Regions from separate parts of the Photobacterium sp. HL06 genome, predicted to be linked through region 1. Evidence: predicted binding sites of a transcription regulator. Region 1 holds the regulator's gene; the other holds the start of a gene.
The links. Region 1 encodes MetJ, which represses methionine synthesis genes. Its sites were predicted from a motif close to TTAGACNTNTANANGTCTAA; they were not measured.

Region 1 (15,678 bases):
GCACATTTTACCATTGTGGCCATCATGGGACGCAGGGCGGCACCATCAGCAGATTGGAATACCTGTTTGCCGTGCTTAAACAATAAAGGTGCACTCAGGGCAAACAGCCAGCCAAACGGGGAGTGCAGCTCTATTGCCGCAAAGAGTGCCAGGCAGAGTATGCTGCCAGCCAGCAGAAACAAGTGGTATTTGCGCCCCCAGTCAGGCCCCATACGCACGGCCAGGGTGAGCTTACCGCATGCTCGGTCATTATCAATGTCACGTAGATTGTTGATATTTAAAACACCAACGGCGAGCAGGCCGCAGGCTGTGGCGGGCAGCATAATGATAGAATCGATCTGCCCGGCTTGTAGGTAATAGGTACCGGCAACCCCGAGCCAGCCAAAGAACATCAGTACCGAAAGATCGCCCAAACCGCGGTAGCCATAGGGTTTGTTACCCACGGTATAGGCGATAGAGGCGGCAATTGCCATCAGGCCAAGCAGCATAAAGCCAAACATATCCTGAAGATTATTACAGGCGATAAAGATCAGGCTCAGCCCACTGAATATGGTCAGAATAATATTGAGGATCATAGCGTTGCGCATCGCCGCTGGCGTTACCAGGCCGGATTGAATGGCACGCTGCGGGCCAAGGCGGTGTTCGTTGTCCGTGCCTTTGACGGCATCACCATAGTCGTTGGCCAGATTTGACAGGATCTGGAGTAGGAGCGCGGTCAGCAGGGCCAGGCCTGCGACTAAAGCAGAAAAACTTCCTTGCCATCCTGCGACTGCACTACCACATACAATAGATGCGATGGCCAATGGCAAGGTTTTGGGTCTTGCAGCATCGAGCCAGATTGCGAGTGAAGATGAATTCATAGTGTGCTTATTTCGGGATCAGTCGAAGAGGTATTATGGCGTAAACACAGAGATGGGCAACTTTATCGCGATAATGTTTGTTCAAGAACAAAAAAACGGTACCCAAGGGCACCGTTTCGATAGTTGGTATAGGTTAAATTGATGACTGAGGCTTAAAGGATAAAGCGGCTCAAATCTTCATCTTCAACCAGCTCGCCGAGGCGTTCGTTGACATAAGCCTCATCAATGATCAGCTTATCGCCTGATTTCTCGGTGGCATCAAAAGAAAGCTCTTCCATCAGGCGTTCCATGACCGTGTGCAGGCGGCGGGCACCGATATTTTCGGTACGCTCGTTAACCTGCCAGGCTGCATCGGCCAGCTTGTTGATCCCGTCTTCGGTGAATTCGATATCGACAGATTCCGTTGCCATCAGCGCTTGGTACTGTTCAGTCAGCGATGCGTTCGGCTCGGTAAGAATACGCTTGAAGTCGCTGCTGGTTAGGGGTTCCAGCTCAACACGGATCGGTAGGCGGCCCTGCAATTCAGGGATCAGATCAGACGGTTTCGCTACCTGGAATGCACCTGATGCAACAAAGAGGATATGGTCAGTTTTTACCATCCCGTGCTTGGTTGATACTGTGCTGCCTTCTACCAATGGTAGCAAGTCACGCTGAACCCCTTCGCGAGACACATCAGGGCCGGATGATTCACCGCGTTTGCAGATTTTGTCGATTTCGTCGAGGAACACGATGCCGTTGTTTTCAACTGCAAAGATTGCCTGCTCTTTCAGCTCTTCCTGGTTAACCAGTTTCGCCGCTTCTTCCTCCGTTGCCGCCTTCATTGCGTCTTTGATTTTCATCTTGCGCTTTTTGGTGGTGTTGCCAGCAAGGTTTTGGAACATGCCCTGGAGCTGGTTGGTCATGTCTTCCATACCCGGAGGAGCCATGATCTCGACACCCATCTGCGGTGCTGCCACTTCGATTTCGATCTCTTTGTCGTCCAGCTTGCCTTCACGCAGTTTTTTGCGGAAAGACTGGCGAGCCGTTGAGCTGCTATCTGCTTCTTCGTTCTGGCCCCAGGCATCACGTGCCGGTGGTAGCAGAATATCTAAAATACGGTCTTCGGCCAGCTCTTCAGCGCGGAAACGGACTTTTTCCATTGCCTGCTGATGGGTCATTTTCACCGCGACATCTGTTAGATCACGGATGATGGTTTCTACTTCTTTACCGACGTAGCCCACTTCGGTGAATTTGGTCGCTTCAACCTTGATAAATGGCGCGTTTGCCAGTTTGGCCAGGCGACGGGCAATTTCAGTCTTGCCGACACCTGTTGGGCCAATCATCAGGATGTTTTTTGGGGTTACCTCAACACGCAGCTCTTCAGGAAGCTGCATGCGGCGCCAGCGGTTACGCAGGGCAATCGCCACAGCGCGCTTGGCGTTGTCTTGACCGATAATATGACGATCAAGCTCATGAACGATTTCGCGAGGAGTCATCTCAGACATTACGGCTTCCTTACTTGGTATCAAGCTCTTCGATTGTATGGTGGTGGTTGGTGAAGACGCAGATATCACCAGCAATGTTCAGTGACTTTTCCGCTATTTCACGGGCGCTAAGATCCGTGTTCTCAAGCAGGGCAGTCGCTGCGGCCTGAGCAAAGTTACCACCGGAGCCGATAGCAATCAGATCATGTTCTGGCTGCACCACATCACCGTTACCTGTGATGATCAACGAGCCGGTTTCATCGGCAACAGCCAATAGGGCCTCTAGCTTGCGTAGCATACGATCGGTACGCCAGTCTTTGGCCAGTTCCACCGCTGACTTGAGAAGGTGGCCTTGGTGCATTTCCAGCTTGCGCTCGAAACGCTCGAATAGGGTGAAGGCATCAGCCGTGCCGCCGGCAAAGCCTGCAAGAACTTTGTTGTTGTATAAACGGCGCACTTTGCGAGCGTTACCTTTCATAACGGTATTGCCCAGGGAAACCTGACCATCACCAGCGATAACGACTTTACCGTTTCGACGTACAGATACGATAGTTGTCACGGTTTTACCTCTTTGATTCTCTCCGGCCTGTGCCGGTATCGGTATTATTGTTTATCTGGGGATGAGGATTTATTTTTTCAAGGTATCACTCGCGGAAAAAGAAAAGGATGCGATTGCATCCTTTTCTTTTTCTGTGTCGTTAGCCGATGGCTCGGGACCGTAGGTTTATTCCCAGAACCAGATCGCACAAGGTTCGATACCGGCCCGGCGCAGCATGTTGCGGTCACTCTCGGCTTTGCGTTTTTGCGGATAAGGGCCAAGGATCACCCGATACCAGTTGCCTTTTTCACCCTGGCTGATCTTGATCTGGCTGGTCAGCCCCTGGAAAGCGATCATGGCCTTGCGTTGTTCGGCCTGGTCTTGGCTGCGGTAGGCACCACACTGCATCAGGTATGGGCGGCTAGGCTGCTGCTCTTGCTTGGTTTCAACCTGGACTTCCTTGTTTTCCAGCTCTTCAATATAACGCCACTTTTCTTCCGGCTTTGGCGGCAGGGATTTTTCCTGTGGCTTAACCTTAGGTTTTGGCTGTGGCTTGGGTACGGGTTTTGGTTGAACGGTTTCAGGCTCGGGAGCCGGGCTTGTTGACAGAAAAAACAGGCCATAACCGAGTGCACTGACAAGGCACAGCGCAATGAATGCCCATTTGATCGGGAAGCCACCGGTAGGTGGGGCTTTACGAGTGTTGCGAGCTGGCTTTTTGGGCGAGCGTCCGCGCTTTACATAATCTTTGGTGGCCACAGTAAGGATAAACACAACGGGAATAACAATTCTCGCTATGTTACAAAGTTGCGCTGGAGCTGACTAGTGTCGTGATCAGATCTGGAGGAAATGGTTGCACTAAATTAAGTGAATTTTGTGAGCTTATACCCAAATCATAAGCTCACTGAAAGGGGGCTTGTGGATTAATTTGCTGGTGGTGCGGCACTTTCGCGGATCACCAGCTTGGCATCGAGTAGGCGAGACCCTGACGAGATATCTTTGCCCTTGAGGATCTCAAGTAACATTAACATCGATTGGCGGCCAATTTCGTAGCGCGGCTGGGAAACCGTTGTTAGCGGTGGATCGCAGTATTCGGCAAACTGAATGTCATCGAAACCGACAATCGATATATCTTGTGGCACCCGGAAGCCTAAACGCTTGGCCTGCTGCATGGCACCGATAGCCATGACGTCGCTGTGGCTCAGCAAGGCGGTTGGCGGCTCAGGCAATGACAACAGCGCTGTTACGGCGCGGGCTCCGGCAGCAAAGGTAAAATCCCCTTTGACGGTATAGGCCGGGTTCAGCTCGACGCCGGCACGGCGAAGTGCCTGCTGGTAGCCTTGTGAGCGGAACTGGCATAGTGCTGCCGTATCCGGGCCGGAAATCTGAGCAATACGTTTGTGGCCCATCTGGGTCAGGTAGTTGACCGCTTCAAATGCTGCCGTGAGGTTGTCGATATGCACCGTTGGCAGTTCGAGTTCCGGGGCAAACTCACAGGCCATGACCATTGGCGGCAGGTTTTTTTGTTCCGGCTTGCTAACATCAAACGGCAGATCGGTACCGAGTAGCAACATACCGTCTGCCTGCTTGGTAAAGACCAGGTTGACGAATGAGTTCTCGCGGGTTTTTTGCTGCCCGCTGTCACCGAGCAGTACCAGGTAGCCATGCTCCATGGCGGCTTCCTCGATACCCCGGATGATCTCTGTAAAGTAAGGATCACAGATATCCGGCACGATAGTGACAATGGTTTTTGATTCGTTGCGACGAAGATTTCTAGCCAGTGAATTTGGGGAATAGCCAGCATCCATGACGGCTTGCTCAACCTTTTTCCGGGTTGAGGCCGACACTTTTTCCGGGTTCATCAAGGCACGGGAGACCGTGGCTGTTGAGACGCCGGCGAGCTGGGCAACATCCTTCATTGTCGCCATATTTGCAGTTCCTCTCTATATTATATTTCTCTCATAATTGCCGGAGGATCATAGCCAAACCGGGCAGATACCTATACCAGCGAGCCTATTATTGTAGGCGCTCTGCTGGGGATTAAACATGCTCAAAATAGCATAAATTACATTCAAGGTGTGACGTGTGTCGCATTGTTCATTTTAAGTTAAATCCTGTGGTTCGACATCCATCGACCACCTGACTTTTCGTGCCAGGGGGAGCAACTGGATGGCCGGTTTGGCGATCACTAGCATTCGCTGCAGGGTTTTGCGATCCGGAGCCTGGACCAGTAACTGCCAGCGATAGCGGCCAGCACGACGTGATAGCGGGGCGGGGTTGGGGCCCATGACCAGGGTATCCTGGTTATACAGCGGGCTGGATTCGAAAATGCCGCGAACTTGCTGTAAAAACTGCTCAACCTGGTCACTACTGTTTGCTTCTGCGCGGAACAGGGTCAAATAAGTGTAGGGCGGCAAAAAGGCCTGCTTGCGCTCGTTGAGGGCGCTGATGGCGAACTGATCATAACCTTTATGCAACAAAGCCTGGAGCAAGGCATGTTCAGGATGATGGGTCTGCAAGACAACCTCGCCGGGTTTGCTAGCCCTGCCTGCCCGCCCGGCTACCTGGACGAATAACTGGGCCAGGCGCTCGGATGCCCGGAAGTCATTACTGAACAGGGCACTGTCGACATCGATCAGGCTGACCAGGGTGACATCCGGGAAGTGGTGTCCCTTGGCCAGCATCTGGGTGCCGATTAGGATCTGGTATTCATTGTTTTTGATCGCTTCAAGGTAGTTTTCCAGGCTGCCTTTGCGGCGGGTACTGTCGCGGTCAATCCGCACGGTTTTGTACTCGGGGAACAGGGTCGCTAGCTGTTGTTCCAGTTGCTCGGTACCGACCCCGACGGCATTGAGCTGGGTCGAGCCGCAATTGCCGCATTGCGGCATCACCGGGCGCTGGGTAGCGCAGTGGTGACAGCGCAGTTCTCCTGATTGCTGGTGGAAGGTGTAGTAAGCATCACAGCGCTTGCATTCAGCCAGCCAGCCGCACTCGTGGCAGATGATGGCTGGTGAATAGCCGCGGCGGTTGAGAAACAGCATCACCTGGTTACCGGCTTCGAGGTGCTTGCGCATCCGGGCTATCAATGGCGCAGAGAGTCCGGCTTCAAGGTAGAGGCCTTTGACATCCAGTACCCCGTGTCGGGCCAGCTGGGCGTTGCCCGCCCGGCGGGTGAGCGTCAGGTGGTGGTATTTTCCGGTTCTGGCATTGTGCAGGCTTTCCAGTGCCGGTGTGGCCGAGCCTAGGATCACCGGGATATCTTCCCGGTTGGCCCGCATGACAGCCAGATCCCGGGCGTGGTAGCGCAGGCTGTCCTGCTGTTTGTAGGAGGCATCATGCTCTTCGTCGACAATGATGATACCGAGGTTGCGAAATGGCGTGAACAGCGCAGAACGGGTGCCAATAATGATCCCCGCCTGGTTATCGCGCCCAGCCAGCCAGGAAGACAACCGTTCGGTGTCATTGAGGCCCGAGTGGACTGTTTCCAGCGGTACATTGAAACGGCGGCGGAAGCGGTTGATGGTTTGCGGGGTCAGGCCGATCTCCGGCACCAGGATCAATGCCTGCTTACCGGCCGCCAGTACGGGCTCGAGCAGGTTAAGGTAGACTTCGGTTTTACCCGAGCCGGTCACCCCTTCGAGCAGGTAGCAGCCAAACGCCGGGTTGGCATTGATGGTAGCGACCGCCAATGCCTGCTCGTCATTGAGCTTTGGCTTTTCTTCGGTGATGGCAAAATCGCGTTGCCAGTCAACGGTACTTGGCTGTTCTTCAGTCGCTTCAATCCAGCCTTTGTCGCACAGGGTTTTCAAGGTTGCCGAACTGACTTCATCGGCCAGCAGGCTCTCGTGACTGGTCTTGCCATGACGCAAGGTGTTGAGTACCTGGGCTTGGCGCGGAGCACGGCTTAGCGAAGCCAGTGGCTGATCGCGGCCGGTTTCCGTGAGTTGCCACATTTTCAGGCTGGCAGGTGAGGCTGCACGGCCTTTGCGCAATAACGTCGGCATGGCATTGGCTAGGGTGTCGCCGAGCGGATACTGGTAATAACTACTGGCCCAGGTGAGCAGGCCAAACAATGGCGGCTGCCACAGAGGCTCGTTGTCGAGGACGGCATTGATGGCTTTAAGCTGATTGAGCGGGAAATCCGATTGATCGGTGATTGCCATAACGAGGCCGACCAACTGCTGGCGACCAAAGGGGACCCGTACCCGGCCACCGATAACGGGGGAGTGGTCAGGCTTGATCAGATAATCGAACTGTTTATCCAAGGGGACAGGAAGGGCCACTCGGGCAATGTTGGGCGTCATAACAAACCGCATAATCCGCATATACTAAGATAAGGAAGTGTACATTGCCCGGCAGCGGGCGGCAAAGCGGTGAAAAAAGGAGCGCATTGGTTGATCTGGACGACGCGATTGATTACTATACGTCGCCTAATTTATCGTATTGGCGTCAGCTTGCTGGCAGCCAGACGTTATACTGTTATTAACGCGTGTGGTGCCCGGCTTTGGATCGGGAGAGCGACACGGCCTTAGCTTTGAGGTTATCCCATGAAACAAGGTATTCACCCAGAATACACAGCAGTGAACGCTAAATGTTCTTGCGGCAACACTTTCGTATTTAACTCTACTATGGGTAAAGACATCAACCTTGATGTATGCGACAAGTGCCACCCTTTCTACACAGGTAAGCAGCGTCAGGTTAACACTGGCGGCCGTATCGACAAGTTCAACAAGCGTTTCGGTGCGCTTTCTAGCAAGTAATTGCCAGATGAATTCCGAAAAAGGGATGCGCAAGCATCCCTTTTTTTATCTGCAGGTAATGATTGATACGCTTTTCACCATTTAGCATTTTCTCCTTTATACTCTTTCCTTTCTGAACGCTTTGCGCATCAAGTAGCACGTTTCCTACCCATTTTTCTGTTGTTGGATCATAAATACGCTATACCTGAGTATTCAGGTGGGGATTTATTGGCTCGACCAGCGTTGCTGAGCTAGGATTTTGTATCGCTATAGAATATGATCTACCTCCCAATACCGTACTGAACATCATTTTCATTCAGGATCAAGACCACTATGTCTGAAGATTTTCGCCAACAAGCACTTCACTATCACGCATACCCTGTACCAGGTAAAACCGAAATTTCACTCACCAAACCGGCTAATACGGTTGAAGATCTTGCTTTGGCTTACAGCCCTGGTGTCGCAGAGCCTGTGCGAGAGATCGCGCAAAACGCTGAAAACGTTTATAAGTACACTGGTAAAGGCAACATGGTTGCCGTGATCACCAACGGTACTGCAATCCTGGGCCTAGGTAACCTTGGTCCTCTGGCTTCTAAGCCGGTTATGGAAGGTAAATCGCTACTATTCAAGCGTTTTGCCGGTTTGGACTCTATCGATATTGAAGTGAAGCACCGTTCCATTGATGAGTTTGTTGATACGGTGGCAAACATTGCTGATACGTTTGGTGGTATTAACCTGGAAGATATCAAGGCACCTGATTGTTTTGAAATTGAAAAGCGCCTGATTGAGCGTTGCGCGATCCCTGTTTTCCACGATGATCAGCATGGTACAGCCATCGTAACAGCTGCGGGAATGCTGAATGCCCTTGAGATCCAGGGTAAAGACATCAGCGAGTCGGTGATTGTCTGCCTAGGGGCTGGCGCTGCAGCTGTCGCTTGTATGGAGCTGCTGATCAAATGTGGCGCCCAGCGTGAGAAAATCTACATGCTGGACCGCAAAGGTGTGATCCATACCCGTCGTGATGACATCAATGAATATAAGCAGCTGTTTGCTAACAATACTGACAAGCGTACGCTGGAAGATGTGATCGAAGGAGCTGATATCTTTGTCGGTGTTTCAGGTCCTAACCTACTGACCCCGGAAGCGCTTGGACTAATGGCAGATAAGCCTGTGGTATTTGCCTGTTCGAACCCGGATCCTGAAATTAAGCCTGAGCTGGCCCACGCAGTACGTGATGATCTGATCATGGGTACAGGCCGTTCTGACTACCCGAACCAGGTTAACAATGTGATTTGTTTCCCGTTCATTTTCCGTGGTGCACTGGATGTTCGTGCTAGCGAAATTAATGATGACATGAAACTGGCGGCCGTTCACGCGATCCGTGAACTGGCAAAAGAGCCGGTGCCGACTGAAGTTGTGACTGCTGCGGGTGCCGACAAGTTGGAATTCGGTGCTGATTACATCATTCCGAAGCCAATGGATCCTCGCTTGCTTCCTCGTGTTGCCAAAGCGGTTGCCCAGGCGGCGGTTGATTCAGGTGTGGCACAGATTGAGATGCCTATCGGTTATATGGATGACAAATAAGCCATCGCATATTTGAGATACTGAAAAACCAGCCTCCGGGCTGGTTTTTTTATGTCTGAAAGTGGCAGGCTATAGAAAGGCGAGCTTTACTCGTTGATGTCTTCGTATTTAATGCCCATTTCTTCCATCAGCTCTTTGGCTTCTGCCGGCAGGTCATCCGGGCGATCTTTCCGGATGTCATCGTCAGTCGGCAGCGGCTGGCCGGTGTAGGCATGCAGGAATGCTTCACACAACAGTTCACTGTTGGTTGCGTGACGCAGGTTGTTAACCTGACGGCGGGTACGCTCGTCAGTCAGGATTTTGAGTACCTTTAATGGAATCGAAACGGTGATTTTCTTTACTTGTTCGTTTTTCTTACCGTGCTCCGCATATGGGCTAATGTATTCGCCATTCCACTCTGCCATTTTTTACCTTCTCAGCGATGTTGGATTCAATAAATATAATATGGGGGAATTTTAGCGGGATTTACTGCCATAAGCAAAGACATATAGACGTCTAGAAGTGTTGACGTCCCTGTTGATTGTGGTTAATGTTGGTGATTAAAAGTTATTCGAAAGCAGGGCTTGCCCCCCAGACAAGGAAAGTAATTATGAGTGACAAGAAGCTTGCCACCGTCGCCGTTCGTACCGGTATTGAATCAGATACTCAGCATAATGCTGTTGTTCCGCCTATTTATCTGACCTCGACCTATAGCTTCCCACAACTGGGTGAGCTTCCTCAATATGATTATTCACGTTCTGGCAACCCGACCCGAAATATGCTTGCTGATGCCTTGTCTGAGCTAGAAGGGGGAGCGGGCGGTGTCGTCACCAGTTGTGGTACGGCAGCCATTAACTTGTTGGCTTCCGCGCTGCTGGGGCCGGAAGATTTAGTGATTGCCCCGCATGATTGCTATGGCGGAACCTACCGCCTGTTCAACACTCGGGCAGGAAAAGGTGACTTCAGGGTCGAATTTATCGATCAGGCTGATCCGGCAACACTGGCAGCGGCCCTGGCGAAAAAGCCCAAGCTGGTGTGGGTTGAAACCCCGTCGAACCCTCTGCTCCGGGTCGTTGATGTGGCCGAATTGTGCGAAAAAGCCAAGCAAGTTGGTGCCTTGGTGGCGGTTGATAACACCTTCCTGTCGCCAATTTTGCAGCAACCGATAGCCCTGGGGGCTGATTTTGTTGTCCACTCGACCACCAAATACATCAACGGTCATTCTGATGTGGTGGGCGGGGTGCTGATTTCCCAAGATGCTGAGCAGGCCGAGAATATCGCCTGGTGGGCAAACTGTATTGGGGCGACTGGTGCACCGTTTGATGCCTACCTGACGTTGCGCGGGCTGCGTACGCTGGCTCCGCGAATGAAAATGCACGAGGAAAATAGCGCTCAGGTACTGGCCTATTTGCAGACCCAGCCATTGGTTGGCCAGATATACCACCCGAGCCAGCCCGAGCATCCCGGTCATGAGATAGCCATTAAACAGCAAAAAGGATTTGGCTCTATGCTCAGTTTTGAGCTGGCCGGCAGCTATCGCCAGCTAGAGGTGTTTGTCGCCGGATTGAGTTGTTTTTCACTGGCGGAATCCCTAGGGGGGACGGAAAGTCTGATAGCCCACCCGGCGAGTATGACCCATCGCGCGATGTCTGATGAAGCGCAGGCAGAAGCCGGGATCAAGCCGTCATTACTGCGCCTCTCGGTAGGCCTTGAAGACCCAAGCGATCTGATTGCCGATTTAGATCAGGCCTTCAATAAAGCCGCGGAGGTAACCGAATGAGCCAACCTGTTCAACGTCAGCTACATAAATTTGGTGGCAGCAGCCTGGCCGATCCTGATTGCTACCGCCGGGTGGCGGAAATATTGCAGGAACATTCCAACAGCGATGATCTGATTGTCGTTTCAGCGGCAGGCAAAACCACCAATAGCCTGATCTCCTGGGTCGAGCTGCTAGGCAAGGATGGCCGCCAGGCCCATGAAGCCCTGCAGGAACTGCGTTGTTTTCAGCAGGAGCTGATTAGCGAGCTCTTAACCGGTACAGAGGCTGATGAGCTGCAGACCCAGCTCCACCTTGAGCTCAGTGAATTGACTAAACTGGGCGAGCAAGGCCTGGATGAAGCCTCGATTGCCACTATTCTAGGGCATGGTGAACTATGGTCGGCACGCTTGTTGGCGACGTTGCTTGGGCAGCAGGCGATGCCAGCAACCTACCTCGATTCACGCGAGTTCCTCCGGGCTGAGCGAGCTGCCCAGCCAGAGGTTGACCGAGCCCTGTCTTGGCCGCTGCTAAAAGCGCAGCTGGCCCAGCACAGCCAGCATCGCATGGTGATCACTGGCTTTATGGCACGTAACCAGGTGGGTGAAACCGTGTTGCTGGGACGTAACGGTTCGGATTATTCCGCGACAGTCATTGGGGCGTTGGCAGAAGTGTCGAGGGTCACTATCTGGAGTGATGTTGCCGGGGTATACAGTGCCGATCCACGCAAAGTAGGGGATGCGTGCCTGTTGCCGCTGCTACGCCTGGACGAGGCTAGTGAGCTAGCCAGGCTGGCGGCACCAGTGCTTCATAGCCGGACCTTGCAGCCGGTCGCCCAGAGTGCGATTGACTTAACCTTGCGCTGCAGCCATCAGCCTGAATCGGGTTCGACGCGGGTTGAGCGGGTACTGGCTTCGGGCCGCGGTGCCAAGATCATTACCTCGCTTGATGATGTCTGCCTGATTGAATTGGATGTTGCACGATCCCATGATTTTGAGCCGATCCTGGGTGAACTGGAGCGGACCTTGCAGCGGGCCCAGCTACAGCCGCTGGCCCAGTGTGTCGAAACTGATAAGGGGCGTATCCAGCTGGCTTACACCGGTGAGGTGGTCAACGGTGTGCTGGCATTGCTGCAAGACAGCGGTATCACAGCAGAGCTTCGCCTTCGTGATGGTTTCGCTATCGTCGCTGCCGTTGGTGCAGGGGTTGTTAACAACCCGGTGCATTGCTATGGGTTTTATCATCAGCTTAAGAATCAGCCTGTTGAGTTTACGACCGAGTTAGAGTCGGGTTTGAGCCTGGTAGCAGTGCTGCGCAAGGTCGATACTGCTCCTTTGATTGAGCAGGTCCACCAGAGCCTGTTCCAGGCCCAGAAGCGTATCGGCCTAGTACTCTGTGGCAAAGGCAATATTGGTAGCCGTTGGCTGGAGCTGTTTGAGCGTGAAAAAGAGCAGCTGGAAAAACGCCACGGTATGAGTTTTACCTTAGTGGGAGTGGCAGACAGCAGCCGACACTGGATTGATTTTCAGGGGCTGGAGCCCACCCGGGCGCTGACGGCATTTGATGATGAGGCCGTCGACTCTGCTGAGGGGGAGCTGCTTAGTGTGTTATCTGCACACCCATATGACGATGTGGTGGTGCTGGACGTTACGGCCAGTGCCGAGCTGGCGGCAAAATACCCACAGATCGCGGAAAGTGGTTTGCATTTGATTTCGGCCAACAAGGTGGCAGGCTCTGCCTCGGGGCGGGATTATCATACGGTACAGGATGCTTTTGCCAAAAGTAGCCGTCATTGGCTGTATAACGCCACGGTCGGTGCCGGGTTGCCGGTAAACCACACCGTGCGTGACTTGCGCGAGAGTGGTGACGATATCATTGCCCTCTCGGGGATCTTCTCCGGTACGCTGTCGTGGTTATTCCAGCAGTTTGATGGCTCGCTGCCGTTTTCCCAACTTATAGAGCAAGCCTGGCAGCAGGGGCTGACAGAGCCGGATCCCCGCCAAGATCTGGATGGCAGCGATGTGATGCGCAAGCTGGTGATCCTAGCCCGAGAGTCCGGCCTGGACCTCGAGCCTGAGCAGGTCAAGGTTGAATCCCTGGTTCCTGAGGAGCTGGCGCCGCTGACACTGGATGGCTTTTTTGAGCAGGCTGACGTATTGGATGAACTGCTCAACGAGCGTTTGGCTAAAGCCCAGAAGGAAGGCAAGGTCCTACGCTATGTTGCCCGCCTCGATAAGAACGGCAAGGCGGCGGTCGGTGTTGAAGCCTTACTGCCGGAACATGCATTAGCGAACCTGTTGCCATGTGACAATATTTTTGCCATCGAAAGTCGCTGGTATCGTGATAACCCGCTAGTGATCCGGGGCCCTGGCGCGGGACGGGATGTCACGGCGGGCGCATTATTGTCTGATATTAACCGGCTGGCGGCGATGCTGTAGCGGGTGTAAATAAAGATGATGGTAATAGCTAGGCTAGATGATGTTGGTGCAAACCACTGTTACTAGAAAGTTATCCAGAGCTAATCACTAACCTAGCATGGAAAACCCGCATTTTGCGGGTTTTTGCTTATTTGGTCGATGTCGGTTAAGTTGAAGATCATGCAATATGAACTTGAGAAATATTCATGTTCACTTTGTTGACATTAAATTGGTTACAAGACATTCTGGAGACATATAGACGTCTAAACGGTTATTTAATGGCGTCACCATTTAGGGAGCAGGCCAGGGGCCGGAACAGAAAGGAATAGACTATGGGGTATTCACACGCAAGTCACTTAGATGCGCTTAACCAGAACATCGCCGATATCAATGGTGACATCAATGTTTCATTTGAATTTTTTCCGCCAAGCTCTGAGCAAATGGAACAAACCCTATGGAATTCTATTCACCGCCTGAAAACATTGCAGCCAAAGTTTGTGTCAGTGACCTACGGTGCAAACTCTGGTGAGCGGGACCGTACTCACTCGATCATCAAAGATATAAAAGATCAGACCGGCCTAGTGGCGGCACCGCACCTGACCTGTATTGATGCAACACGTGATGAGCTACGTACCATTGCCCGCGATTACTGGAACAATGGGATCCGCGATATCGTTGCATTGCGTGGCGACTTGCCTGAAAAAGGGGTGAAACCTGAGATGTATGCCGCAGACTTGGTAGAGCTGCTGCGCAAAGAGGCCGACTTTGATATTTCGGTTGCCGCATACCCGGAGGTTCATCCTGAGGCGAAAAGTGCCCAGGCCGATTTGATTAACCTAAAGCGCAAGGTCGATGCCGGGGCCTGCCGAGCAATTACCCAGTTCTTTTTTGATGTTGAAAGCTACCTGCGATTCCGCGACCGTTGTGTGGCAGCCGGGATTGATGTTGAGATCGTGCCGGGCATCTTACCTGTTTCCAACATGACCCAGGCCAAGCGCTTTGCGTTGGCGAATAACGTGAAGATCCCGGGCTGGCTTGAGAAGCAATACCAGGGGCTTGATGATGATTTGCTGAGCCGCCAGATGGTCGGTGCCAGTAATGCGATAGATATGGTGCGTGTATTGAGCCGTGAAGGCGTTAAGGACTTCCATTTCTATACCCTGAACCGCGCTGAGTTGACCTATGCGATTTGCCATACCCTAGGTGTCCGTGCCGAGGCCGGGATTCAGGGCTAAGCCAGAAGCCCTCTTGCTGTTTAAATGCCCCCCATTAAAAAAGCCGCTTAAAAGCGGCTTTTTTCGTTAAGGGGTCGCGCGGTTAGCCATTTTAGCTATTGAGCGCTACCTTGCTGTCAGCACTGTCCATATCTTTTAGCTCGACCAGTACTTCTTCTGCCCAGTCAATCCACGCCTGACGGTTGTGGATACCACGGCGAAGCGTAAGGCGATCAAGGCGGGACTGGCGATCCATGTTTTTGTAGTCGCCAAAATGAACCTTTTCCAGCTCGTGGTAATGGTTCATCAGGGTGTGAGACTCTTCGATCAGTCCTTCAAGCTGCTGTTGCATCGGCACGGAATTGTGCACACCGCAAACCAGCAGTTTGGCAGAGAACTCATCACGAATGGTTGGGTTGCGAGCAGGCTCCTGGAACCACTCAAATAGTGCCTGGCGGCCTAGATCGGTAATGGAATACACTTTACGATCCGGTTTGCCTTCCTGCGGTTCTAGCTTGCAGGTCACCTGATCATTGGTAGCCATCTTGTTTAGCTCTCGGTAAACCTGCTGGTGGCTTGCCTTCCAGAAGTAACCGATGCTGTGGGAAAATTCTTTGGTTATATCGTAACCGGTTGCATCGCGGCTGCTCAGCACGGTTAATATTACGTGTGGTAGTGACATCTCTTCTATCCGTTAAAATACTACAAATAAAAAACAATCAGACAGACGTTACCCTGCGCTCTTTGGCGTTTGTTATAATCGTCTTGTTGCAGTGCCTGATCGAGATCACGTAGCATACACATCAATGTGCTCTTTATCGACACTAGATAGTGATAATAACCACTTTGGGGAACGACCAATTGTTCATCTTGTGATGTTTGTCTATATCTTAAGGTTTCCGATGCACTGCAATATATTGTGATTCACCCATGTTCACAGTGCATGGGATAACTTTAGACTATGCGACTAGTTACATTGCGTCTCATTTTTGAGCCACTGTAATAAAAAAAGTGTGAAATGGATTGGTGGTATATCAAGTGCGATGAGAAGTAGAACGGGAAAAGAAGACCTATGTGAGGCACCAGAGCCTGAGATAGAAGAAAGGCCACCCGATGGGTGGCCTCTGG
Region 2 (15,678 bases), 480 kb from region 1:
GGTAAGTAGTCGAAGCCTGCCTTTGCCAGCCTGGCGACCAGTTGTTCTTTGTCGATGCCGTAGTACTTAACCAAGTTATCCAGGTTACCGAACTCATCACGGAGCTTCATGTTGACAATGCTCATCAGCATGACGGGATCCATCGTCTCAAAGCTTTTCACGTCCATTATTTGTCCTCGTGATCACTCATCAGTAAATTAGCCGCGGCAAATGCTGCCCGCTCCCTGACTTCCTGCGGCACATCTTCATTAGAGGCGACGTAATCCAAGGTTTTGATTGCACAGTGAATAGCATTAGGGATATAGCCCAGTTCGCCACCACCAATTTGGGCATAGGTCATTCGGATCAGCTCGCAGCATTCATAGACTTTCATGCTCTTTCCTTCTTAATTCGTTAACTCCCTATAGGCACTGCGTGAGAACCTATAGGGAGTGAACGCCTATAGCATTACTATACCAGAGGTGTCGGTAATGAATATGGCAAAGCAAGCTTGTAGATGGAAGTGGTTATTTATTCCGCTTGTGCTGGTATAACTGACGGTCTGCACGATCGATTAAGGTGGTGGTTGTATCTCCTTTTTGATATTCGGAAAAGCCACATGAAGAGCCGATTTTTAATGTCCTCAACGTGGGATCATCGTGCATTAGCTGTTGAACGCGCTTGGCGACATGTAACGCTGATTTATCGGTTGCCGGCTGGAGAATAACGGTAAATTCATCCCCTCCAATACGGTAGCAGCGATCGGATGCCCGGACTGCTTGTTTAAGGGTAGTCGCAAAACGGCGGATGACCTTGTCACCATCGAGGTGGCCAAAACGGTCATTCACTTGTTTGAAGTTATCCAGGTCAAACATCAGCAGCACCAGGCCGACGCTTCTGCGCTCACTCATTGCGATGGCGTGCAGAATATCTTGCTCAAAACAACTACGGTTGCCAAGGCCGGACAGGTAATCACGTAGCGCCATATTTTTGACTCGCCGATATTCAATCGCATTCATCAATGGACCAGCAAATAGGCGGTGGTAGGTATGGAGCAGGTTGATTTCGTCTTTGTCCAGTGGGTAGGGCGTACTGTATTGCAGCTTGCCTAGTTCATTCTCACCAAAGCGCAGGATAAAGGCTTGTCGGTATTGGCTTGCCTTGCCACGGCGGATCAGGGTTGAGGTTTCGTCTAAATCCCAGACAAGACGGCTGATATCGATTTGTTTTTCGACTTCACGGGTAAATATTTCGAAAAGTAAGCCGAGGTCGAGTTTCCCCTGGAGCTTTTGCAGGATCAGCAAGCGCTGGTCAGCACCAAGGGGTTTTGCCCTTGGTTTACTATTTTCAGCAAAAATATTGTTCCAGAGAGTCGGATCCATATTAGCGTCAAAAAAAAAGAGAAGTTGTTTACTATAGGCAATTATTAAGCCATTTCAACACCTCGGACCTTTTTTTATTAATAAAATACTGATTTTATTTTAGAAAGTTGCGCAGGGGCGTTTCTTGCTCGAGTGCATCGTGATAACCGAGCTCGATTAAAGCGTTAATGTATGCCGGTTCAAATAAAATATAGCTGGTGATTGCGGCATCATCTCGAGGACTCAGTCCGGTAAGACGCATCAATGCCCGGGTCATTGGCGGCATATGGCAGTAATATTTTTGCGCCAGGGGCTCAAAAGATTGGCTAGGAAAAAGGTAGAGAGGTTCGACGGTTTTCATCTCTAGCTTTTGCTGTTCAGAGGAGGGTAGTGCCTGTATCAGTTCATTAGTCCGTGACAGATGTTCGAGATCGGCGGTGAGGGTGTCGCTGAAAATGGTATCCATCAGGTGGCCGCCAAGGGCGGCTAAACCGGGCGCTTTAGTATGATCCCTTTCATTGAGCTTTTGGTTGATTAAATCGATGATCAGTATTTTATCGGCCCCCATTTTTAGCGAGGGACGGAGTGGAGCCAGCTGGTGGATCGAACCGTCACCATAATAAGCCTGCCCGATGCGGGTGGCCGGAAAAACCAGCGGGATAGCTGCCGATGCCAGCAAGTGCTCGGTGGTGATCAGTGCCCGGCGTCCTTTTGACTTTGCCCGATCCCACTCCGTTAACTCCTTTTGCCCCTGAAAGAAACTGACGGACTGACCGCTTTTGTAGCTGGAAACGGTGATCGAGATCCCGTGCAGGTTTCCTGCGAGGATTTGTTTTTCCAACCGTTCGTAGTTATTGACCTGATTCAATAGCTGGCGAAGCGGACGGTTATTTAGCAGGCCGAACGGTGGGCGTTCATGGTGATCGGCTTGCAGGCGAGCAAGCCATTGGTTGGCAAGGTAGCTTGTCATTCCATATGAGCTGGCACTGAACACTCGGCGACTATGAAGGTGGGCCCAAATCCACTCCAATTTTTTGACACCTAGCCGAAAACAGGACGCATAACTGGCGATAGAGGTAACATTGATAGCGCCGGCAGAAGTACCGGAATAGATACTGAACGGGCTGTGGTGTACGCGCGGGTACCACTCGGCAATGGCTTTCAACACCCCCACCTGATAGGCAGCACGCGCTCCGCCGCCAGATAATAATAAGCTGATTTTTGGCTTATCCTTTGCCATTCAAGCACTTCTCTATTTCCCTTATTACCCTAACTATATACCCAAACGACTCCAAGATGCAGGATTCAGAGTGACTTCAGCAAGTTCAGTTCAAGGAAAATGATGTTAGGAATGGTGGCCCATTTCAACATTATTTGACATAGAAATGAGCTTGCTGGGTCACTCCCAAAGGGCGAGCTGACTGGGCTGGAATACTGCGTTGCTGGTTCTTGACGTAGAGCAACTATGTCTTCAAACCCGCGCCTTGCCTACCAGCCCAGTCATTCTCGCTGGAACGAGCATCTTGGAGTGGTTTGGGTATTTACCTAAAGCTGTTGAAAATGCGCGCTTTGGGGCTTCTTCTGGAAATAAAAAAGCCTCCACGAGGGAGGCTTTTAATTGTGAGTTTCTGGTAGAAATTAAGCCAGTTTCTGCTTAATGAACTCAACCATGTCAGCAACAGCAACACTTTCTTTGGTGCCGGCGCGACGGTCTTTATATTCCATTTCGCCATTTTCCAGGCTGCGGTTACCGATAACGACTGTGTGCGGGATACCGATTAGCTCATGATCTGCAAACATCACACCCGGGCGCTCTTTACGGTCATCGAAGAGTACTTCGATACCAGCAGCACTCAGCTCAGCGTATAGCTTTTCAGCCGCTTCTTTAACTTCTGCCGATTTCGCCATGTTCATCGGTACAATAGAAACCTGGAACGGTGCGATAGCATCTGGCCAGATAATACCGTTGTCATCATTGTTCTGCTCAATGGCAGCGGCAACAACGCGGGTACAGCCAATACCGTAACAACCCATTTCCATGATGGTGTTTTTACCATCAGGGCCAAGAACTGTAGCGTTCATTGACTTAGAGTAGTTGTTACCTAGCTGGAAGATGTGGCCCACTTCGATACCGCGTTTAAGCAGTAGGGTACCTTGGCCGCATGGGCTTGGATCACCTTCAACCACGTTACGTAGATCTTCCACCTGGCCGAGTTCAACGTCACGACCCCAGTTGATACCGAAGTAGTGTTTGTCGTCGATGTTGGCACCGGCGCCGAAGTCACTCATTACCGCCACAGAGCGGTCAACAATGAATGGTACTGGTAGGTTTACCGGGCCAAGAGAACCTGGACCTGCGTCAACAAGTGCACGAATTTCTTCTTCGGTTGCGAACTCAAGTGGCGCTGCAACACAAGATAGGTTCTCAGCCTTGATTTCGTTCAGCTCGTGATCACCACGGATGATCAGTGCAACCAGATCTGCTTCAACCTCGTCAGAGGCTTTAACAAACAGTGTCTTGACTGTTTTCTCGATAGCGATACCGTGCTGTTCAACTAGCTCTGCGATAGTTTTTGCATTCGGCGTATCAACCAGCGTCATCTCTGCAGTTGGTGCAGTCAGCTCAGTAGCTGGCGCTAGGGCTTCTGCTTTCTCAATGTTTGCCGCGTAGTCAGAGTCAGTCGAGAAGGCAATTAAGTCTTCGCCGCTTTCTGCCAGGACGTGGAATTCGTGAGAGCCGCTGCCACCGATAGAACCTGTGTCAGCCAGTACTGGACGGAAATCCAGGCCCATGCGGCTGAAGACGTTGCAGTAGGCCTGGTGCATGGTTTCGTACGTTTCTACCAGGCTTTCTTTGTCCAGGTGGAATGAGTATGCATCTTTCATGATGAACTCACGTGAACGCATTACACCAAAGCGTGGGCGAACTTCGTCTCGGAATTTAGTCTGGATCTGGTACAGGTTCAGAGGAAGCTGCTTGTAAGATTTCACTTCATTGCGAACCATGTCCGTGATCACTTCTTCGTGAGTCGGACCTAGTACAAACGGTCGGTCGTGACGGTCAGCGATACGTAGTAGCTCGGGGCCAAATTTGTCCCAGCGACCTGTTTCTTCCCAAAGTTCAGAGGGCTGAACTACGGGCATTAACGTTTCGACTGCACCGGCATTGTTCATTTCTTCACGAACAATGTTTTCGACCTTACGCAGAACACGCAGACCTGTAGGTAGCCAGGTATAAAGACCTGAAGCCAGCTTACGGATCATACCTGCACGTAGCATCAGCTGGTGGCTGATAACTTCTGCGTCGTTTGGAGTCTCCTTCAGCGTTGAAAGAAGATATTTACTGGTACGCATTGATGGTATCCGTTGGTTGATATGAATTAGATAAGTGATGGGGACATCCCCAGCCGCTCAAAGAGGCGGTAACCGTATATACTACCAGCCATTTGGCTGTTCGCCAAAAGGAACAGGCAGACGCGTAATTTTTTATTTTGCCACCGGCTTGTCCAAAGCGGTGACGGTCACTTTCTGGTTATCGACGGTGAACTTTACATTGTAGTCGAATAAGTGGACAGCGTACTCCTTGCTGTCGGGCTTGCCTTTTTTATAGGCTGGCCGGGGATCTTGTGCCAATACCTCTTCAATCACGGCCCGTTGCCTTGCTAACTGGCGGCCTGTCAGCTGTGACTCTGCCTTGTCGGTGAAGAACACCTTTAAGGTATTGGGCTCCTCGTTTGCAAACCCTCCCGAGGCCAGTGGCAGGCTGTCGGAGTAAGGGATATAGGGTTTGATATCGACAATCGGGGTGCCGTCGACCAGATCAACTCCGCCTAGCTCGATAATCACATCGCTGCCTTCCTGGCGGAGCCCTTTGAATTCAACCGCCGACATACCAATACCATTGGGACGGAATGTGGCCCGGCTGGCAAACACCCCAATCCGCTCATTGCCACCTAAGCGTGGAGGGCGGACAGTAGGGCGCCATCCGGCTTCAAGGTTTTGGTCAAATAAAAATAACAGCCAGAGGTGGCTGAACTGCTCAAGGCCCCGTACGGCTTCGAGGGCATTGGCTTCTCCCTGCAAGATGATTTCCGAGCGTGCGCTGGGGACCAAGCCTGGCTGGCGCGGCACGGCAAATTTCTCTTTATAGGGGGATCGAATAATGCCCACGGGCTCAATTTGATAGGTCATCGGAAATAGTGCCTCTGTTGGTTTGACGCAGAAAATACCATAAAAATGCAAACGAAAACTTGATGAGAATGATTATCAAGTGTTATGTTATAACATAGCCTTTAAGGTGATTTGTTGAGGTTCAGAAAATGAAACCAGGTATCCATCCTGAATACCGTACCGTGGTGTTCCATGACACCAGTGTTGATAAATATTTCCTGGTAGGTTCGACGTTGAAAACCGATCGGACTATTACCTGGGAGGATGGCAAGGAATACCCTTATTTCACCCTGGATGTCTCGTCTGCGTCACATCCGTTTTATACCGGCAAGCAGCGGGTGGTTAGCGCTGAGGGACAGATGGCTAATTTCAGCCGTCGTTTTGGTCAGTTTGGCAGAAAGAAAGGAAAGTAAGATGAAAGTACTGAGCTCGCTGAAAAGCGCCAAGAGCCGTCACCGTGACTGCCAGGTAGTGAAACGCCGCGGACGCGTGTATGTGATTTGCAAGTCAACCCCCCGCTTCAAGGCGGTACAGGGCCGGGTAAAAAAGAAATAATAGTTTTACGGTAAACAAAAGCCCCTCAACGGAGGGGCTTGCTGCTTAATAAGGGAGCTGAAGGTTTGGTGATTACCAGCCTTTAACCACGCCACCTTGGAAGATATCTTGCGCTGCTGTGTACACAGCATCAGATTGGTAGGCCTTAACAAACGTTTGTACGTTTTCAGCATTCACGTTGTCTTCACGGGCAACAATTAAGTTAACGTACGGTGATTCTTTGTCTTCAACAAACACACCGTCACGCTCAGGCGTCAGATTGATGCTGCTGGCGTAAGTTGTGTTGATGATCGCAAGCTGAACATCGTCAAGGGAGCGTGGTAGCTGTGCAGCTTCCAGTTCAACAATTTTCAGGTTCTTAGGGCTGTCAACAATATCCAGTACGGTTGCTGTTAGGCCTGCGCCTTCTTTTAGCTTCAGCAAACCTTGTTGCTCTAGCAGTAGCAGTGAACGGCCAAGGTTGGTTGGATCGTTTGGCACTGCAATCTGGTCGCCATCTTTCAGCTCGTCGATTGATTTGATTTTACTTGAGTAAGCGGCAATCGGATAGACAAAGGTGTTTCCGGCAACGGCAAACTTGTAACCACGGTCAGTAACTTGCTGATCGAGGTAGGGCTTGTGCTGGAAGGCATTAATATCAATAGAGCCTTCTTCCAGTGCCGCATTGGGTGAGACATAGTCGGTGAAGGTGATTAGCTCAACATCGAGACCATACTTATCCTTGGCTTCCTTGGCGGCAACTTCTGCCACCTGGGCTTCTGCACCCGCCATAACCCCAATTTTAATCTTGCTGTTATCGACCGCGGTTTCTTTTTCACCACAACCAGTTAAAACAAGTGCTGATGCCAGGCCTGCAACGGCAAAAATATTCTTAAGATTAAACGCCATGTAACTTCTCCTTAAAGCGGGGGTTTTCCGTAATACTAGATGGTAATTATTAGTTAATGTTTTTTTCTGCTTAGCGGTGATCGGCTCGTTTGACCAAATGGTCACCGACCGATTGAATGATTTGGACCAGGACGACCAGCATGACCACGGTGATCATCATGACGGTGCCGTCGAAGCGTTGGTAGCCATAGCGGATACCGACATCACCCAGGCCGCCACCGCCAACTGTGCCGGCCATCGCCGAGTAGCTGACCAGGGTCACCAAGGTAATTGTGACCGCATTGATGATGCCCGGCAGTGCTTCGGGAAGTAGTACCTTGTTGATGATCTGGCGTGGGGTAGCCCCCATAGCCTGGGCCGCTTCAACCAAGCCGGTCGGTACTTCCAGCAGGGCTCCTTCAACCAGGCGGGCAATAAAAGGAATTGCGCCGACAGTGAGCGGGACGATTGCCGCAGCCGTGCCGATAGAGCTGCCAACGACAAAACGGGTAAACGGGATGATGGCAACCAGTAAGATAATGAACGGGATGGAACGGCCGATATTGGTGACGGTACCCAGTACTTTATTCAGCGCCTTGTTTTCCAGCAAACCATTATCTTTGGTGAGGTGAAGGGCAACCCCGGCAGGAATACCGATGGCAAAGCCAATCAGGCCAGAGGCAAATACCATCACCAGCGTTTCACCAAGTGCATCAATCAGCAAGTAGGTCAGGCGTTCGTTGGTCAGCCACCAGTTAGCAATAGACTCAAGCAACATAACCCAATACCTCTACATTAACTTTGTGATCACGAAGGAAGGCAACGGCCTGTTCTGCTGCTTGTTCGGTACCAAAGAACTCGGCCAGCATCAGGCCGAATTTCACACCACCGGCATAGTCCATATCGGAGCTTAGGATGCTGATATCAATGTTGAATTCTCGGGCTACCTGGCTGATCAGCGGGGCATCAACCGATGCGCCGGTGAACTCAAGGCGTACCAACGGATAACTGTTATCAACGCGCTGCTCGACAAGCCGCGCTTTATAATCTTCAGGAATGGATAAATCCATTGTCGAACGGATGAAATCACGTGCCAGCTCGGTTTTTGGATGGGCGAAAATTTCACCTACCGGCCCTTTTTCTACCAGCTCGCCATCACCGATGATTGCGACTTCCGCACAGATGCTTTTCACCACGTCCATTTCGTGGGTGATCAACAAGATAGTCAGGTTCAGCTTGCGGTTGATCTTTTTTAGTAGCTCAAGGATTGATTGGGTGGTGGCCGGATCCAAGGCACTGGTCGCTTCATCGCACAGCAGAACTTTAGGTTCAGAAGCCAGTGCTCGGGCAATAGCCACACGCTGCTTTTGGCCGCCACTGAGGTTTGACGGGTAGGACTCGCTTTTATCGGCCAGTCCAACTAACTGTAATAGCTCATTGACCTTGGTCTTGATATCAGACTTCGTTGTGCCCGCGAGTTCAAGTGGCAGGGCAATGTTGTCGAACACGGTACGGGACGACAGCAGGTTGAAGTGCTGGAAGATCATGCCAATCTTGCGGCGGGCAAGCGTCAGCTCCTGGTTGGAAAGCTGGGTTAGGTCGATGCCATCAACGATAACGTGACCATTGGTTGGTTTTTCCAGCAGATTGACGCAACGGATCAGGGTACTTTTCCCCGCACCGGAAGAGCCAATTACGCCGAAGATGGTGCCTTGCTCAATGGACAGATTGATATCACGCAGCGCGTTGATTTCCTTCTCCCCCTGATAGAACACTTTATTTACTCTATTTATTTCTATCATCGAACTTCCTGAACCGTATACCTGCTGCCAAGGCAAATTTTACAAGGGTAAAAGCTTGTAAATACTGGTATATCGTAATGCTATTTGTTGTATTTACATTGTCATTGTTTTGTGCGAAAAGTGTTTATTAATCGCATCTGTTGTTGATGCTAGGGTGTCTAGACGTCTAAGTCAATAGATATTTTTACGTCTAGACGTCCAAATGGCTTTGTGGCCATTTGCGAATAGTCATGACTGGGCAACGGCGGATTGTGATAAACAGATGAATCCCTGCTGAAGCCATGCCATAATTTGCCTTAATATATATAGACAGAGGGCTGACTTTTGGCCAAACCAGCAGTTTTTATCGATCGTGATGGCGTGATCAACGTCGATCATGGTTATGTTCATACCGTCGATGACTTTGAATACGTAGAAGGCGTCTTTGAAGCGTGCAAAAAATTCAAGGAAATGGGGTATCTGCTTGTTCTGGTAACCAACCAGGCGGGGATTGCCCGAGGTATGTACACAGAAGATGAATTCCTGACCCTGACAGAATGGATGGACTGGAATTTTGTCGATAATGGTGTTGAGTTTGACGGCATCTATTATTGCCCGCATCATCCTAAAGAAGGCAAGGGTGATTATCTGCAAGATTGTGAATGCCGCAAGCCAAAGCCAGGGATGTTCATCTCTGCCCGTGATTTTTTGAAAATCGATATGGCCAATTCGGTGATGATTGGTGATAAGACCGATGACATGAAAGCGGCCGGTGCTGCTGAAGTGGGTACCAAAGTATTGGTGCGCACCGGTAAGCCTGTGACTGAAGAAGGCGAAGCCCTGGCGAGTGTGGTACTTGACAGTGTCGCCGATGTTCCGGGTTGGTTGGCATCTCGCTAATTTTATACTTCGAACCACTCCCAAACGGTTCCTGAACGGTTCCCGAACAGTTCCCGAACAATAAAGGTCGCATAGCGGCCTTTTTTAATACCTGTATTTCCCCGGGCAGAGCATAGTTTGCCCAGTTCACTGCCTTGATTAAAAAGCTGAAATCTTTTCTTGCTGCTATCTTTTAATTACTTGGAATATTTATTGATAGGAAGCCAGACAGGGAGTTAGTCGATACATGCTGTCGTACTTTTTGCATCGCATGGCCTTGGTTATACCGACTTTTCTTGGCATTACCGTGCTGATTTTTGCGATTACCCGCTTGGTCCCCGGGGGGCCTGTCGAGCGAATGCTGGCGAATATGCAGTTCCAGGGCGAGGGGGCTGCTGCGATGACAGCGGCGGGCGGCAGCTCTGCACTATCCGACGATCAGCTCGCCCAGCTGAATGCATTTTATGGCCTGGACAAACCGGTTCATCAAGCTTATTGGGAATGGCTGAGCAAGCTGATCCGCCTTGATCTCGGTGAATCGACACGCTACTACGAGCCGGTGACAGAGATGATTGCGGAACGGCTTCCCGTCTCGCTGTTTTACGGTGGAATGACTTTTTTCATTAGCTATTTCATCTCAATCCCATTGGGGTATTACAAGGCGGTTAAGCACGGCTCGGCCTTTGATTCTGGCTCTTCCATTCTTATTTTTGTTGGCTATGCCTTGCCCGGTTATGTGGTCGGCGTACTGCTTATTACATTATTCAGCTATCACCTGGAATGGTTTCCAATGGGGGGCTTTGTTGGTGAGGATTTTGAAGATTATGAAACCTTCTCTGAAAAAATCACGGATCTTTTCTGGCACGCTGTACTCCCCCTGATCTGCTATTTGATTGGTGATTTCGCTACCCTGACAATGACGATGAAGAACAACCTGATGGAAAACCTGTCGTCAGACTACATTCGAACGGCCATTGCAAAGGGGCTGCCTTTTCGCTCTGCAGTTCGTCGGCATGCGCTTCGCAACAGCTTGATCCCGATAGCGAGTCATTTCGGCAACTCATTGCTGTTCTTTATGACGGGCTCTTTTCTGATTGAGGTTATCTTTAATATCGACGGGATTGGCTTGCTGGGGTACGAGTCGATCATGCAGCGTGATTATCCCGTTGTGATGGGGATTGTTGCCATTAATGCGGCGATGTTGATGATCGGGAATATCTTATCGGATATCTGTGTGGCGTTGGTTGATCCCCGGGTGCGGTTTGGAGTGTGAACGGATGACACTGAATCCCTTAACCATCAAAAAAATAAAGCGCTTCAAAGCGATCAGGCGTGGATACTGGTCCTTTGTCATGTTGTCTTTGCTGCTGGTGTTATCTCTGTTTGCCGAACTGCTGATAAACAGTAAAGCGCTGGTGGTTAAGTACAATGGAAGCTATAGCTTTCCTGTTTTCAGTAATGTGAAGGCAGGTACTGACTTTGGCTTTAGCTACAGCAATGAACCCGACTATCAAGCGATGAGCCAGCTGTTTTCAGCGCAAGGGAAGGGTAATTTCGTCATTATGCCGATAGTGCCATGGGATCCGTTCGAACAGGATTTTAGTGGCGACTACCCACCGACAGCGCCAAGCGTTGAAGATAAGCATTATCTGGGCACCGATGTGATAGGCCGCGATATCCTTGCCCGCCTAGTTTACGGTTTTAGAACGGCGATGGGGTTTGCTCTGCTCACGATGGTGATTTCCTATGCCATAGGAACCGCTGTTGGCTGTGCGATGGGTTTCTTTGGTGGCAAATTCGACTTATTGGTGCAGCGTTTCATTGAAGTGTGGTCAATGGTGCCGTTTTTGTACGTCATTATGATCCTAGTCTCTATTACCCAGCCGACTTTCACGCTGTTTGTTGCTATTAATGTACTGTTTGGCTGGATGGGGATGACCTGGTACATGCGCACGATGACCTATAAAGAGTCAGCCCGTGAGTATGTCATGGCAGCCAAAGCCCTTGGCGCATCAACATCCAGGATCATTTTTCATCATATTCTTCCCAATACCATGGTGATGATCGTGACGCTGGCCCCGTTTACTATTGCCGCCAATATTACCGCACTAACGGCGCTGGATTACCTGGGGCTCGGATTAATGCCGCCGACTCCAAGTTGGGGAGAGCTGTTGCAGCAGGGGAAATCTAATTTAGATTCCCCCTGGATCGTTACCTCTGTGGTAACGGCTATCGTACTAGTCTTAATCATGGTGACATTTATTGGCGAAGCTATTCGGGCGGCTTTCGATCCGAAGAAGTTCACTCGCTACATTTAATTTCTGCTAACACAGGATGTGAAAATGGATAAGAGTCTAAAGCTTGCCGTATTGTCAGTGATCTTGGGGTTAAGCGGTATCGCCAATGCGAGTACGTTGCCTAAAGGGCTGGAGTGGGTTTCTAATATGAATGAACCCTTATTTGCATCCGAACAGGCTAAACGAGGCGGTACGTTCCGCTCTTTTATGGCGAGCTTCCCGCAAACATTGCGAAGTGTCGGCCCAGACGCCAATTCAGGCCTGCGACATTATTTTATGGATGGTACGCCTAAGTTGGCAGCAAGGCACCCCAACACCGGCAAATGGATTCCCCAGCTCGCTGAGGCCTGGGCATTTGGAGATGACTTTAAAACGGTCTATTTCAAATTAAATGCCAACGCAAAGTGGTCTGATGGTGAGCCTATTACAGCTGATGACTACTTGTTTATGCTGAAATACTACCGCTCGAAAGACATCATTGATCCTTGGTATAACGACTTTTTCACCAATTCTATCGATACGGTGATTAAGTATGATGAGCATACGATTGCCATTGTTGCCAAAACAGCTAAAAGTAATGATGAGCTAATGGTGATGGTTAATTTACCCAGTAACGGCCTGCAACCCCGCCCTGAACATTTCTTTAAGCCAAGTACGGATAATAATAAGGATGGCATCGATGATAATTTCGTTCGCAAATATAATTTTAAGAGTGAGCCGACGGCGGGGGCCTATTTCCTTGATAGTGTAAAAAAAGGGAAAAGCGTTACCTTTAAACACGTAGGTGAGGACTGGTGGGGCTATGAAAACCGCTATTATCAGAATCGTTACAACGTAGATAAAATTCGGCTTCGGGTGATCCGTGACAATGATATTGCTCGCAAGCATTTTGAAAAAGGGGATTTAGATACGTTTGCCTTAGTGTTGCCGCAGCTCTGGCATGACAAATCCAATAGCCAACCTTACCAGAAAGGGTACATTCATAAATTCTGGGGCTACAACCAAGTTACTCAAGGGGCTGGTGGAGTGTGGATTAATACGGCCAAACCTTTGCTGGATAACCTCGACATCCGAAAAGGGCTGACTTATGCGACTGATTTTGACGGTATGATTAAAAATGTCCTGCGGGGGGATTATGTCCGCAAGCCACACGGGCTGGGCTTTGGGCATGGTGATTATGACCGCGCGGATAACAAGGCACCAGAGTTCAATCCTGAATTGGCCGCGCAATATTTTGCCAAAGCGGGTTTCGATACCATTGGTGCCGATGGTATTCGTGTTAATAAACAGGGGCAGAGGCTAAGTTTTGCTGTCACTTACGGCTACCAAGTTTGGTCACCGCGTATTGCCTATCTTAAAGAGCAAGCAAAGCAGGCAGGTCTGGATCTGACGTTAAACCTCGTTGATGGCTCTGCTGCCTTTAAATATATTCTGGAGAAAAAACACGACCTCGCCTTTTTGAATATGGGAGGTGGGGAGATCCCCGCCTACTGGGAGTATTTACATTCAAAGAATGTGAAACCTCAAACTAACAACCACACCAATTACAGCTCGCCGGCACTGGATATCCAAATTGAAGCATTCAAAGCCGAGTTTGATGTGACCAAGCGGTATCAGATATCTCATACGATCCAGAAGATGGTCACGGATGCCCATATTATTGTGCCAGGCTATATGGTTCCCTATACCCGAGAAGCCCATTGGCGATGGGTTAAATACCCCACTCCAGGGATGACAAAGAAAACAGAGTCAATCTTCTACCCGGTGGAACTGGGTACTTTTTGGATTGATGTAAACATCAAGAAAGAAACTAAAGCTGCAATGAAGAAAGGCCGGGCTTTCGAGCCTGTCACGATCATCGATGACACTTATAAGCTGTAATGCAGCAAGGGGAAGTATATGTCTTCTGATGTGGTTTTAAGTGTCCTTGATCTTGAAACGGAATTCATGACTGATGATGGTGTTGTGAAGATCCTTCACGGCGTGAGTTTTGATGTGAGAAAGGGGCGAACCCTTGGTCTTGTTGGTGAGTCTGGTTGTGGAAAAAGCGTCACTGCGCTGTCCATACTGGGGCTACTACCCAAGCCCTATGGTTATATTACCCGAGGACAAGTCTTATACCGGGGAACTGATCTGGTAAGGCTTCCGGCGACAGAAATGTATGCCATGCGGGGAAATTGTATCTCCATTATTTTTCAGGATCCGATGACCGCGTTAAATCCGGTACATTCTGTCGGCAGGCAACTAAACGAAGTACTGGAGCTTCACCGTCCCGAGTTGAGTAAAAAAGAAAGGTTAGCCTATTCATTAGAGATGCTGACCAAGGTCCGTATTCCGATGCCGGCTAAAAGGCTGAAAGAGTACCCGCACAATTTATCGGGTGGGATGAGACAGCGTGTCATGATAGCGATGGCGTTGGCCTGCAAGCCTGACATACTCATTTGTGACGAGCCAACCACAGCACTGGATGTCACCGTACAAGCCCAGATCCTTGATCTTATGATTGAATTACAAGAAGAGACCGGAATGGCAATGCTCTTCATTACTCACGATTTAGGGGTGGTGGCTGAGATTTGTGATGATGTTGCAGTGATGTACGGCGGGAAGGTAGTGGAATATGCAGATGTTTATGACTTGTTTGACCATCCACAGCATCCATATACCGAGCGGCTGATGGGATTGATGCCCAGCTTGGATAATGAGCCAAAGCAGCCAATAGAAATTAAACCTCTTAATACGGCATTGTTTCCGGAATTCAAAGGATAGTCTTCGCCAGAGCGCAGGGGATAGCTGCTCGGTAAATCAAGGATACAGTTATGGACGAAATTCTTCGTATAGAGCATCTCAAGCAATACTTTGTCTCCGGGAAAGGCATTTTTAAAAAGGGCTATGCTATCAAAGCCGTTGACGGTGTTTCGTTTTCGGTAGCAAGAGGGGAAACCTTGGGTTTGGTTGGAGAGTCTGGCTGCGGAAAAAGTACGCTAGGCCGAACGATCCTCAAGTTATATGAGCCTACAGACGGCAAGATCTACTTTGAGGGTAAAGACATCACGGAGCTTTCGCCTAAAAAAATGCGGGCACTGCGTAAAGAAATGCAGATTGTATTCCAAGATCCCATGGAGTCACTCAATCAACGTCATACCGTTGGTATGATTTTGGAAGAGCCTTTCATCATCCATAAAATAGGCACGCCTGAAGAGCGTAAAGAGTGGGTAAAGGAGTTGCTATTTAAGGTAGAGCTACCTGAGGACGCAATCCTCCGTTACCCCCATGAATTTTCTGGAGGGCAGCGCCAGCGTATTGGTATTGCCCGTGCGATTGCGTTAAAGCCCAAATTACTCATCTGTGATGAGTCTGTTTCGGCGTTGGATGTGTCAGTACAGGCGCAGATATTGAATTTATTGCTTCAGCTACAAAAAGAAATGGATTTAGCGATGATCTTTATCTCCCATGATTTGTCAGTGGTGAAGCACATCTCGGATCGAGTGGCAGTAATGTATTTTGGTAAAATCGTTGAACTCGGCTTGGTTAAGGACATCTATGAATCGCCACAAGCCGATTACACCAAAACGCTGCTAGCCGCGATACCGGTTACCCACCCAAGGGATCGTTTAAGAAAAAAGCCCAGGTCGATGACTGAATATGTTGCCTGCTGATAAAGAAGCACGAATGCGGTGCTTCTTCTGCTTTCAAAATGGGCTATTTCCCCTCTCCTGGCTAAAGTTTGTTCGGTTGATCTGTTGTGTGACGTTTTTTTTAAAATCGGCCTTGCCAATGCGATCGAACTCT

Region 2: the regulator MetJ is predicted to act here: its motif matches at 8,917-8,936, upstream of metN (methionine ABC transporter ATP-binding protein MetN).

What each region holds. Positions count from the first base shown of each region.
Region 1 is NZ_CM183914.1:219,854-235,531, forward strand. Features, by position in the region: gene AC51G0_RS01035 (1,4-dihydroxy-2-naphthoate polyprenyltransferase) at 1-860, opposite strand, end outside; gene hslU (ATP-dependent protease ATPase subunit HslU) at 1,013-2,344, opposite strand; gene hslV (ATP-dependent protease subunit HslV) at 2,355-2,882, opposite strand; gene AC51G0_RS01050 (SPOR domain-containing protein) at 3,048-3,620, opposite strand; gene cytR (DNA-binding transcriptional regulator CytR) at 3,785-4,789, opposite strand; gene priA (primosomal protein N') at 4,964-7,165, opposite strand; gene rpmE (50S ribosomal protein L31) at 7,409-7,621, shown strand; gene AC51G0_RS01070 (malic enzyme-like NAD(P)-binding protein) at 7,934-9,184, shown strand; gene metJ (met regulon transcriptional regulator MetJ) at 9,271-9,588, opposite strand; gene AC51G0_RS01080 (O-succinylhomoserine (thiol)-lyase) at 9,774-10,943, shown strand; gene AC51G0_RS01085 (bifunctional aspartate kinase/homoserine dehydrogenase II) at 10,940-13,357, shown strand; gene metF (methylenetetrahydrofolate reductase) at 13,669-14,571, shown strand; gene AC51G0_RS01095 (PadR family transcriptional regulator) at 14,663-15,232, opposite strand.
Region 2 is NZ_CM183914.1:695,221-710,898, forward strand. Features, by position in the region: gene AC51G0_RS03405 (DUF4250 domain-containing protein) at 1-167, opposite strand, end outside; gene AC51G0_RS03410 (YaeP family protein) at 167-373, opposite strand; gene AC51G0_RS03415 (GGDEF domain-containing protein) at 507-1,361, opposite strand; gene AC51G0_RS03420 (patatin-like phospholipase family protein) at 1,456-2,580, opposite strand; gene AC51G0_RS03425 (proline--tRNA ligase) at 2,979-4,694, opposite strand; gene tsaA (tRNA (N6-threonylcarbamoyladenosine(37)-N6)-methyltransferase TrmO) at 4,827-5,531, opposite strand; gene AC51G0_RS03435 (type B 50S ribosomal protein L31) at 5,660-5,923, shown strand; gene ykgO (type B 50S ribosomal protein L36) at 5,925-6,065, shown strand; gene AC51G0_RS03445 (MetQ/NlpA family lipoprotein) at 6,138-6,953, opposite strand; gene AC51G0_RS03450 (methionine ABC transporter permease) at 7,024-7,710, opposite strand; gene metN (methionine ABC transporter ATP-binding protein MetN) at 7,700-8,734, opposite strand; gene gmhB (D-glycero-beta-D-manno-heptose 1,7-bisphosphate 7-phosphatase) at 9,059-9,613, shown strand; gene AC51G0_RS03465 (ABC transporter permease subunit) at 9,840-10,865, shown strand; gene AC51G0_RS03470 (ABC transporter permease) at 10,870-11,910, shown strand; gene AC51G0_RS03475 (extracellular solute-binding protein) at 11,935-13,770, shown strand; gene AC51G0_RS03480 (ABC transporter ATP-binding protein) at 13,789-14,655, shown strand; gene AC51G0_RS03485 (ABC transporter ATP-binding protein) at 14,706-15,545, shown strand.